DNA from 3 places in the Exiguobacterium sp. s143 genome. Region 1 is predicted to be linked to each of the others. Evidence: riboswitches for the same ligand, from Rfam matches in the RefSeq annotation. Region 1 holds a riboswitch; each other region holds the start of a gene.

Region 1 (3,128 bases):
ATCCGAGAACGGATCGCGAGGATGTCTTCAAACGCTGTCCAAAGGACGTCGAGTCCGGTCATCGTCTCACTATATACAGGAAGTTGTTCCAAATAGCCGATCGTCAAACCGCTCTTTTGATAGATGACACCACCGTCCGGTTGCTCAAGGCGAGCAAGCAAGCGGAGTAATGTCGTCTTGCCACTCCCGTTTCGTCCAATTAGACCGACACGGTCGTGTTCGTTTAAGAAGAGGGAAACATCCGTTAAGATCGTTTCGCCTCCGAATTGTTTGGTTAGGTGTTGAATGTCGCAAATCATCATAATCAATTGATCCTTTCGCGCGCATCAAAAAAAGGAGAGCGCAAATAGCACTCTCCATCACGTGTGAAAGATGCGCTTTGCTGTATTTTTCAATCATGAAGTTCTAAAAAAGGGCAGACGGGTGCCTTAGAACGCCATTCCATGAAAAATCGCGCGCAACAGATACAATTGTTCCATCAACCAGTGTTTGCACGCGGCAAAGTCCATCTTTTCACACCACCTTTCGTTTCAGATATCTCTAGTTTACTATTTTTTTGTCAGTTACGGAAGTCTGAATTATTTGAACACGCCAGCGATTGAACTGAAGAAGTCACTGAGTCCATCGAATAATTTAGCGAAGAAACCTTTCGTTTCTTCTGATGTTGCGAACGCGTGGATGTCTTGCCCCGCATTTTTCAAACCACTCTCGATTTGTCCCCAGTTGATGTTCGCTTGCTCCATTTGATTGAATAGATTCGTCAACCGATCCATTTGTGCGTCAGACAACTGGATATTGTTGTTTTGAATGACTTGGACGATCAGGTTTTCGATCTCGACTTTGGTTTCCGGTTTTTGATTGGCGATCTCAGCCTTGATCTCATTCATCAAGTCAGCGACTTTATCCGTGCCGACCGTTTTTCCGACGTCTGATGTGACCGATAATTCTTGCTGTGCTAAATCCTTGCGTTCGTCACTTAACTTAATTCCAGTCTCAGCGGAAGTTTGATCGTACGCTTTCATGATTCCTGTCAGTGCCGATGTCCCGGTCACCTTGTAGGGAGAAGTGATCGTGATATCGGCATCTTTGACACCCGCTGTGACGAGAGCGTTGAGATACATATCCTTTGTCACCCATGTGATGTTCTCCGTCGAGACGGAAAGTCCATCACCTTTTTCCGTCAGTTCGATCTTAGCCGACGAATACATGTTGCCACCTTTTTGCGACTGTGGAATGTTTTTCCCGAGATATTTTTCTTCGTCAGCAGAAGTGGCGATGATCGGTGTGATGCCTTCCGGTGCATTGAGACGGGAAAGCACCCATGCTTTATCCTTTGCGCCGAGCGACTCCCCGAGTGTGACGATCGTCTTATCGACGACTTGTTCGGCAGATGCGGCTGTCGGGAGTAATAGAGCAGAAGCGATAACGGCTGACGCCATGATTTTTGTTGGTGTATGCATAATGAAATCCTCCAATTGTAAGTAACAGAATGAATTATAGTATCAGGTACTAAAGTTAGTGTACGAGAACGAAAGAAGTTCGGAATCGGTCTGTAGATGGAGACGGCATCCGTCTTCTGACACTCCATAGTATAGCGAAAAGAGGACAACTTGACTTCCATTTTCAGCATGCTATAGTGGATGGGAATCGAATAATGACCACTAGGGGAGTCGGTAGACCGACTGAGACGAACGAAGACGTTCGGACCCTTTGAACCTGATTAAGTTCGTACTTACGGAGGGAAGTGGCGTCAAGTCTTGTTCTTCTTGCGCCATGCCCGTGTGTTTCGGGGTGGTGTTTTTTCGTTTCATAACTAAACGAGGAGGATGAGATCATGACATTCACACAAGAAATCAAACAAGCGGCACAAGCGTACTGGGATAGTAGTTTTACGCACCCATTCGTACAAGGAATCGGGGAGGGGACGTTACCGCTCTCGAAATTTCGGCATTACGTCATGCAGGATGCCTATTACTTAAAACACTTTGCGAAGATTCAAGCGAAGGCAGCGTCAAAAGCAGACGACTTCGCGACGATCGCGACACTTGCCGAACATGCTACTTCGACTTACGAGGCAGAGTTGAGCTTACATCAATCATTTTTTGAGCCGCTCGGTATTACGGAAGCAAATCTTGAAGCATTTGAACCGGCACCGACAGCATATGCGTATGTCTCCCACATGCATCACGCGAGTGAAGGAACGCTCGGTGAGACGATTGCTGCCATCTTGCCATGTTACTGGTTGTATTATGAAGTCGGACAGCAATTACTGACGTGTACTCCGGAAGAAAAAATCTATCAGCAATGGATCGACACGTACAGCTCGGAATGGTTTGAAAAGGTCGTCTTTGAACAGATTGCACGGCTTGATGCACTGGCGGAACAAGCGAGCCCGACGGAACGCGAGCGGATGAAACGTCATTTCGTGACAAGTTGTTACTATGAGTTACTCTTCTGGCACATGGGGTGGACGGAAGAGACGTTCACGTCGGTCTACGAAAAGATTCCAGCACGCCCGGTATCTTCTTAAACCAGTAGATGGTAGAATTAGGAATACCATCTGGTGAAAGTAGGGATTGGAATGGAAATCGTAGTCATCGCACTCGTGATCCTCGCGGCATATGCTATGCAACGAATGCTTGGTAAAGTCAAAGTAAGATTTGTAGGACTTATCATCCCAACGTTGATTGTGTTATCCGGTATATCCGCATCGACTCGAAACTTCAAGGTAGCGTATAGCATGGGAAGCTATATTTCTGCTGTTCTTGTCATCGTCGTCTATGCACTGCTGACTTATTGGTTATACCGCGTCTACCATCGTGCGAAAGAAGAAACTGAATATCCGTATCAATCATTAAAAGACCGAGGCATCCTTTAAGGAGCTTCGGTCTTTTGGTGTATCACGTCATCATTTTTTCCAGTTTTTAAAGCCGTCACCGAATTCGAGATGCAGTTGATCGGTAAAGACACCGTTCTGAAAGACCGGCACATCAACCGGTAAAGTGCCTTGCGGTTTGAACGTTCCGAAGATCGCTCGGATACCTGCAGGCAGGTTCGGTCCCGCTGATTTTAGATTGCCTGCTTCGGAGTCTGGACCGTTTGGATCGCCTTTGAAGCCATAGACGAGG
Region 2 (3,128 bases), on a different contig from region 1:
GATCATTGATGATCAAAGGAACGTCGTAGCGATCCGTGAGTGCTTTCAACCGAACTGCCTGATCAAAGAATTCCTTTCCTTGCGCTGTTTTTTCCCGTAATTGCACGATCGTTGCACCACCTAAAATGGCTTCCTCAACGACCGTCTCGATCGCGACTTCAGGATGGTACCGACGATCCGTCACTGCATAGATGGAGTAATCAATTGACACGTTCTGTCACCTCCACAAGATCTTGTACCGTCATGAGGCTGATGGCATTGAACAACTCTCGTTTAAAATCACCAAGACCTTGCGCGGAGGCTGCTTGTTCTCCTGCTTTTCCCATGACGAATGTTCCGTGAACAGCCGCCTCAAACGCTGTATATCCTGCACCGAGGAAGCTCGCAATCAAGGAGGCCGTCATGCAGCCCGTACCCGTGATATCTCCTAGACGAGGTGTTCCTACATGTAATTCCATTTCGCGCGTTCCATCCGTGATATAGTCGTTCGGACCTGTCACGACGAGGACAGATTTGTGTTTGCGAGCGAATGCACGAATGCTTTCTCGATCTATCATTGTATCTCCCGCAGCATCGACTCCTTTAGTTCGCCCATCTTCCCCAAGTAACGTCTTGATTTCAGAAGCATTTCCTTTAATGACCGTACACCCGAGATCAATGAGTTCTTTAGAAAAGGCAGTACGTAATGTCGTTGCCCCTGCTCCAACTGGATCAAGAACGATCGGGACATTCAAACGTCCCGCTTCACGTGCTGCGAGTCGTTGAGCTGCTTGCATGTCTGCATCGATCGTACCAATGTTTAAGACAAGAGCTTGTGCGAGTCTAACCATCTCTTCTACTTCACGAATGTCTTCCGCCATGACGGGTGATGCTCCAACAGCGAGTGTGACGTTTGCGCAGTCGTTGATCGTAACCGTGTTCGTCAGATGGTGAATGAGTGGTTTGTGTTCAAGAATGGTCGTAAACATGTGTATCCCTCCAAAGTGAGTGAAAATGATGTGTCGGTCCAATACCTTGTCCGAGAGCAAATCCATGACGAATTGCCTCCGTGACATAGTTTTTCGCCTGTCGTACACTATCTTGTAAATCTTCTCCAAGCGCCATCCGTGCTGCAATCGCTGCAGATAAGGTACAACCAGTTCCATGAGTATGTTGATTGTCTAACCGTTCCGATGTGAAACGGTGTTCCACTTCCCCATCAAACAATAAATCCGTTGCAGCTCCTGAGAGATGTCCACCTTTTAGTAATACTGCCCCTGTCTGTGTAGCCAATTGATGCATCGCCAGTCGCATTTCCTCTAGATTGGTCACTGATCGTCCTGTTAACCGCTCCGCTTCCGGTAAATTCGGTGTAACGAGTGTCGCAAGCGGCAGAAGTTCTGAAATCAATGCTTGTTCAGCTTCCGTCCGCAACAGGGCATGACCACCTTTAGCGACCATGACGGGATCTAATATGATAGGAACTGTCTGTTTGCGGAGATGTCTAGCAATGACTCGAATCGTCTGCGCATTCGAGACCATCCCGATTTTGATCGCATCGACACGAATGTCTGAAAAAATCGACGTTAACTGGGCATCTACGATTTCTGGGGATAACTCTTCCACCGCTTGAACACCCAACGTATTTTGCGCCGTGACGGCTGTCAGGACGCTCATTCCATAAACCCCTAAAGCCGAAAAGGTTTTTAAATCTGCTTGAATCCCAGCTCCACCACCGGAGTCGGATCCTGCAATCGTCAGTACATGTTTCATGTTCTTTTCACCTTCCCATCGAGCAATGTAAGGGAGTCGTGACCGACAAAAAAAGCGTCGACCGCTGTAAAAAAGCAGTCGACGCTATACGAAAGCGTTATACACGCATTCCGGTATCCGTTCGGCTCAACTTTCCTACGCTGGTATTATCCAGTTCAGGTAATAGGGTCGAAAACAGATTGGTTTTCCTCTCAGCCGGATTCCTCCAGCTCCCCTAGTTGCTCAAGTATTCGTTTCGCCTTTACTGTAGCATAGAGAAGAAAAAAAAACGAGCCGAAGCCCGTTTTGATTACAGATATGCTAATGGATTGACTGCATTTAGAGGAGAAGAGGCACTGTATTGATAGCCTCCGACATGTAGTTCGAAATGTAAGTGTGGTCCTGTTGAATTCCCTGTACTACCAAGTGTCCCGACTTGCTGACCTTGAGAGACCGTTTGTCCTGCACGAACCGATAATGAACTCATATGTGCGTAGACAGTCGTGTACACTTGTCCATCGAGGAAGTGAGAAATCATGACATGATTGCCGTAAGGTCCACCACCTGATGCTGTAATGACCGTTCCAGCTGCTGCAGCGACGATTGGAGATCCGACCGAACCACTGAAATCAACACCGTTGTGGAACGTATAACCGTTCGCGCCGCTTGCTGGTCCGAATCCTTGTGACACTCCACCAGAAGATGGTCGAACGAATTTCCCTCCACTCGAAACAACCGGCGGGGCAACAGAATCAGTTGATTCCGAACTCTTACCTGCTTGTTTTGCTGCTTGAGCATTCGCTTTAGCGGCTTTTTCGGCTGCCGCTTTCTCCGCTGCTGCTTTTTCAGCCGCTGCTTTAGCAGCTGCCTTCGCTGCCGCAATTGCACGTTCTTGCGCTTCGAGAGTCGCTTGAAGTTCTTTTGCGTCTAACAGTTCTGTCGTGAACTTCGTCTTCCCTTTTCGTAATTTCTTCAGCGTGGCACTACGTTCTTTCATTTGAAGCTTTAACGCTTTCTTTTGTTCAAGCAATACTTTCTTTTCTTGCATTTGCTCCGCTTTTTTCTCAACGAGCGCTTGTTTTGCTTCTCCTAATTTTTGTTGCGTTGCGATGTAATCCGAAATCATTTTATCGTCTTGCTCAGCGATTTTTTTCCCCGCCATGACACGGCTGAATAAATCACCTAAATCCTTCGATCCAAAAATGACTTCTTCCCATTTAATCGAATTTCCATCGTTCTCTTGGAAAACACGCAAACGATCACCGAGTAGTTCTTCCTGTTTCTGTAACATTTCTTCGTAACGGACGATGTCTGCCTTTAACTCATCGATTCGAACGTTCAACTGTTCGATTTGTTTATTTTTTTCAGAGACTTGGAAAATCTTTTCGTTGATTGCT
Region 3 (3,128 bases), on a different contig from region 1:
GGAAGGCGTCGCCTTTTCCGGCTCATCGAACTTGTTGCTGGCTTGTCAGGCAGCGCTCGATGCCATTGATCTCGATCAAGCCGCCATCAAGATGACCTATCTCGAACAAGCCGTTCGCGCGACTGGTTTTAACCTTCTTGCGACGCAAGAAGCACAAGCGCCGGGAATTCTGACGATCGTCCATCCGTCGGCAACCGCTTTAGGAGACGCTCTCCGGATCCAGGGCTATCATGTTCAATATGAAAGCGACTATCTCGTCCGTAATCAATGGCTCCAAATTTCAACGATGGGACAGACGACGATGCGGCACATCGAACGTCTCATCCGCGTGTTGGTTCGTGAAAACCAACGCATCACCATAAAAAATGAAAAAAACGAAAGACCTCTCAACCCTTGATTTCAAGCGGTTTGGAGGTCTTTCGACTTTAAAAAATAAAAATTAGAGGTTTAAGGATTTAAAACATAGGGGTATAAACTCACTAGCACCGCATCAAACGGTGACTTACTCACACATGTTTCTCAATATCAGCGTAATGACCTGGGAGAGAAATGCAAAGTCACGAAAGCGTCAGATTCAAAAGAGTCTGAAACCGATTGTCTTAGCATATTTAAATTGTTCAGGACTTGTCCTGCTCCTACTTTCATTACCTTTTGAGGGCTATACCAAATTCAAGGGGGAAATGAACATGTCAGTTAAATTAACAGCCGAAAAACGCGAGGTACGTCCACGCTCACTCCGTAAACAATTACGTCATGAAGGAAAAGCTCTTGGTGTCGTGTATGGTTACAAAGTGGAAAGTACACCAATCGCATTCGAAGAAAAAGAATTGCTTAAAATCGTTCGAGAAAACGGTGAGAACGTCTTGATTTCACTGAAACTCGACGGTAAAAATATTAACGTCTTGATCAACCGTCGTGATATGGATGTCTTCACACCAACTGTCGATCACGTTGAATTCATCGCCGTTAAAATGGATGAAGAGACAGAAGTCGAAGCAGACGTCGTACTCGTCGGCGAAGCAGCTGGCGCTAAAGTCGGTGGATTCCTGTCACAGACACTCTTTAAAGTAACAGTCGCAGCTACACCAGATAAATTACCAGAGAACGTCGAAGTCGACGTCACGAACCTCGAAATCGGCGATTCGATTTCTGTTGCTGATCTTCCAGAACAAAAAGATTTCCGTATCGTCACAGAAGGCGACATTCAAGTCGCAGCTGTCGTCGAATCAACGCTTGAACAAGAGCTTGAGGAAATCGAAGAAGCAGAAGCTGAGGCACAAGCGGAAGCTGGTGAAGACAACGAAGCGGAAGCTACGGAAGAGTCTTCAGAAGAAGCAAAAGAAGAGAACGAAGACAACAAATAAGTCGTTTGACGATACGCCCTTCGTGGCGTATCGTTTTTTTGTGTCTTGACAATAGACAGAAGATTGCCTAAAGTGAACAGCGTATCACCTATTACCATATCCACTAGGGGAGCCCATTTGGCTGAGACGATTCACTTCGGACCCTTCGAACCTGATCTAGTTCATACTAGCGTAGGAAAGTGGAGCGATCACATCCAATGACTCCTGCTGCGCGCAGTTTTTCTGAGGACCGCTCTCTTTTTTACGGAGGGCGGTCTTTTTTGGCGTCTCCCCCATTCTAAGGAGGACGTACCTAATGCAACACTGGAAAATGAAAGAAATCATGGTCATGATGATGCTCGCCGTCGCTTGCGGGGTCATCTATCTTGGTTGGTCAACACTCTGGTTACCGATGTCTGCGATCTTCGGACCTGTCGGTGCCAACTGGATGTTTGGGATCTGGATCATCGCGAGCCCGCTCGTCGCAGCCATCATTCAAAAACCAGGTGCCGCTCTCATCGCGGAAATCGTCGCGGCAGCCGTCGAGCTGTTCACGGGTAGTCACTTTGGTTTATCGGCTCTTCTCATCGGGGTATGCCAAGGGCTTGGTGCGGAACTCGTCTTTGCGATGACGCGTTATCGCCGTTATGACACATGGACATTGATGTTATCGGGTGTTGGAGCCGCGATTGGTAGCATTGTCTATAGTCTGATTGCGAACGGATTCGGTTACTACACGACGACGACGTTACTTGCAACAACTGGCTTACAATTGATTAGTGGCGCATTACTCGGCGGCTTGCTTGCAGCGATTCTCGTCCGTCGCCTTGTTGCGACCGGTGTCTTGAACGGGTTTGCGGCAGGACGTGCGAAACGGGAAGTCGCATGATTACTGTCGACGATCTCAGCATCCGCTATCCCGGTCAGATGAAATCGGTGCTCAATCATGTATCGCTATCAATCGAGCAAGGAACGACCCTTCTGCTCGGACGAAGCGGGAGTGGCAAGACGACACTACTTCATGCCTTAGCCGGACTGACACCGGAGACGATCGAAGTCGAACAGACTGGAACCGTTACCCGGTCCGGTTCGGTCGGAGTCTTATTCCAAAATCCAGAAGAACAGTTCTGCATGGAAACGATCGGACGCGAAATCGCTTTTAGCTTAGAAAACCGGTCGATTCCGCGTGCGGAGATGGAGGGACGAATTGAACACTTACTCACACTTGTTGGTCTCCCTCTCCCCTTCTCGACACCGATCGCGAGTCTATCCGGGGGGATGAAACAGCGCCTCGCACTCGCCGCGGTCCTAGCGCTCGAGCCGACGATTCTATTACTCGATGAACCAACGGCTCAGATTGACCCGATTGGGCAACACGAGCTGATGGCGTTGATCTTTCGGATTCAGAAAGAACATGATTTAAAAATCGTCTTGATTGAACACCAACTCGATGTCTGTTTGCCGTATGTCGATCAGATCATCTTACTTGAAGACGGATCGGTGACTGCGACGGCGCATCCGCAGGATTTGTTCCCGCAGGCGTATACAGAGCTTCAATCGAAAGGGATCGCTGTTCCCTCTTTGTATCCGTACACGTTAGAGACGTTACCCATAGATGGACCACAAGCAGCGCGACTTCACGTGCTTCCTCCAGTCGCTACAGCAGGCACTGCCTTGTTACACGTCGCTGCATTATCGACGAAAGCCCCTTACTCGCTGACCGATGCGACATTTTCCCTGAAGACGGGAGAATGGGTGATGCTGCTCGGGGCAAACGGATCCGGG

What was found. Region 1 has a riboswitch for thiamine pyrophosphate ahead of tenA (thiaminase II). Riboswitches for the same ligand answer to the same signal wherever they lie in the genome.
Region 2: it holds a riboswitch for thiamine pyrophosphate, as region 1 does, so the genes downstream of both, thiD (bifunctional hydroxymethylpyrimidine kinase/phosphomethylpyrimidine kinase) here and tenA (thiaminase II) in region 1, are expected to answer to the same signal.
Region 3: it holds a riboswitch for thiamine pyrophosphate, as region 1 does, so the genes downstream of both, KNQ03_RS01695 (ECF transporter S component) here and tenA (thiaminase II) in region 1, are expected to answer to the same signal.

Annotation. Positions count from the first base shown of each region.
Region 1 covers NZ_JACSMX010000002.1:278,769-281,896, forward strand. Annotated here, with positions in the region: gene abc-f (ribosomal protection-like ABC-F family protein) at 1-302, opposite strand, end outside; gene KNQ03_RS09660 (DUF1002 domain-containing protein) at 579-1,460, opposite strand; TPP riboswitch at 1,654-1,760, shown strand; gene tenA (thiaminase II) at 1,835-2,530, shown strand; gene KNQ03_RS09670 (hypothetical protein) at 2,582-2,878, shown strand; gene KNQ03_RS09675 (glycoside hydrolase family 3 protein) at 2,909-3,128, opposite strand, start outside.
Region 2 covers NZ_JACSMX010000005.1:118,704-121,831, forward strand. Annotated here, with positions in the region: gene thiE (thiamine phosphate synthase) at 1-211, opposite strand, end outside; gene thiM (hydroxyethylthiazole kinase) at 201-968, opposite strand; gene thiD (bifunctional hydroxymethylpyrimidine kinase/phosphomethylpyrimidine kinase) at 949-1,752, opposite strand; TPP riboswitch at 1,868-1,978, opposite strand; gene KNQ03_RS14730 (murein hydrolase activator EnvC family protein) at 2,042-3,128, opposite strand, start outside.
Region 3 covers NZ_JACSMX010000001.1:294,464-297,591, forward strand. Annotated here, with positions in the region: gene KNQ03_RS01685 (GNAT family N-acetyltransferase) at 1-397, shown strand, start outside; gene KNQ03_RS01690 (50S ribosomal protein L25/general stress protein Ctc) at 687-1,364, shown strand; TPP riboswitch at 1,460-1,559, shown strand; gene KNQ03_RS01695 (ECF transporter S component) at 1,660-2,232, shown strand; gene KNQ03_RS01700 (ABC transporter ATP-binding protein) at 2,229-3,128, shown strand, end outside.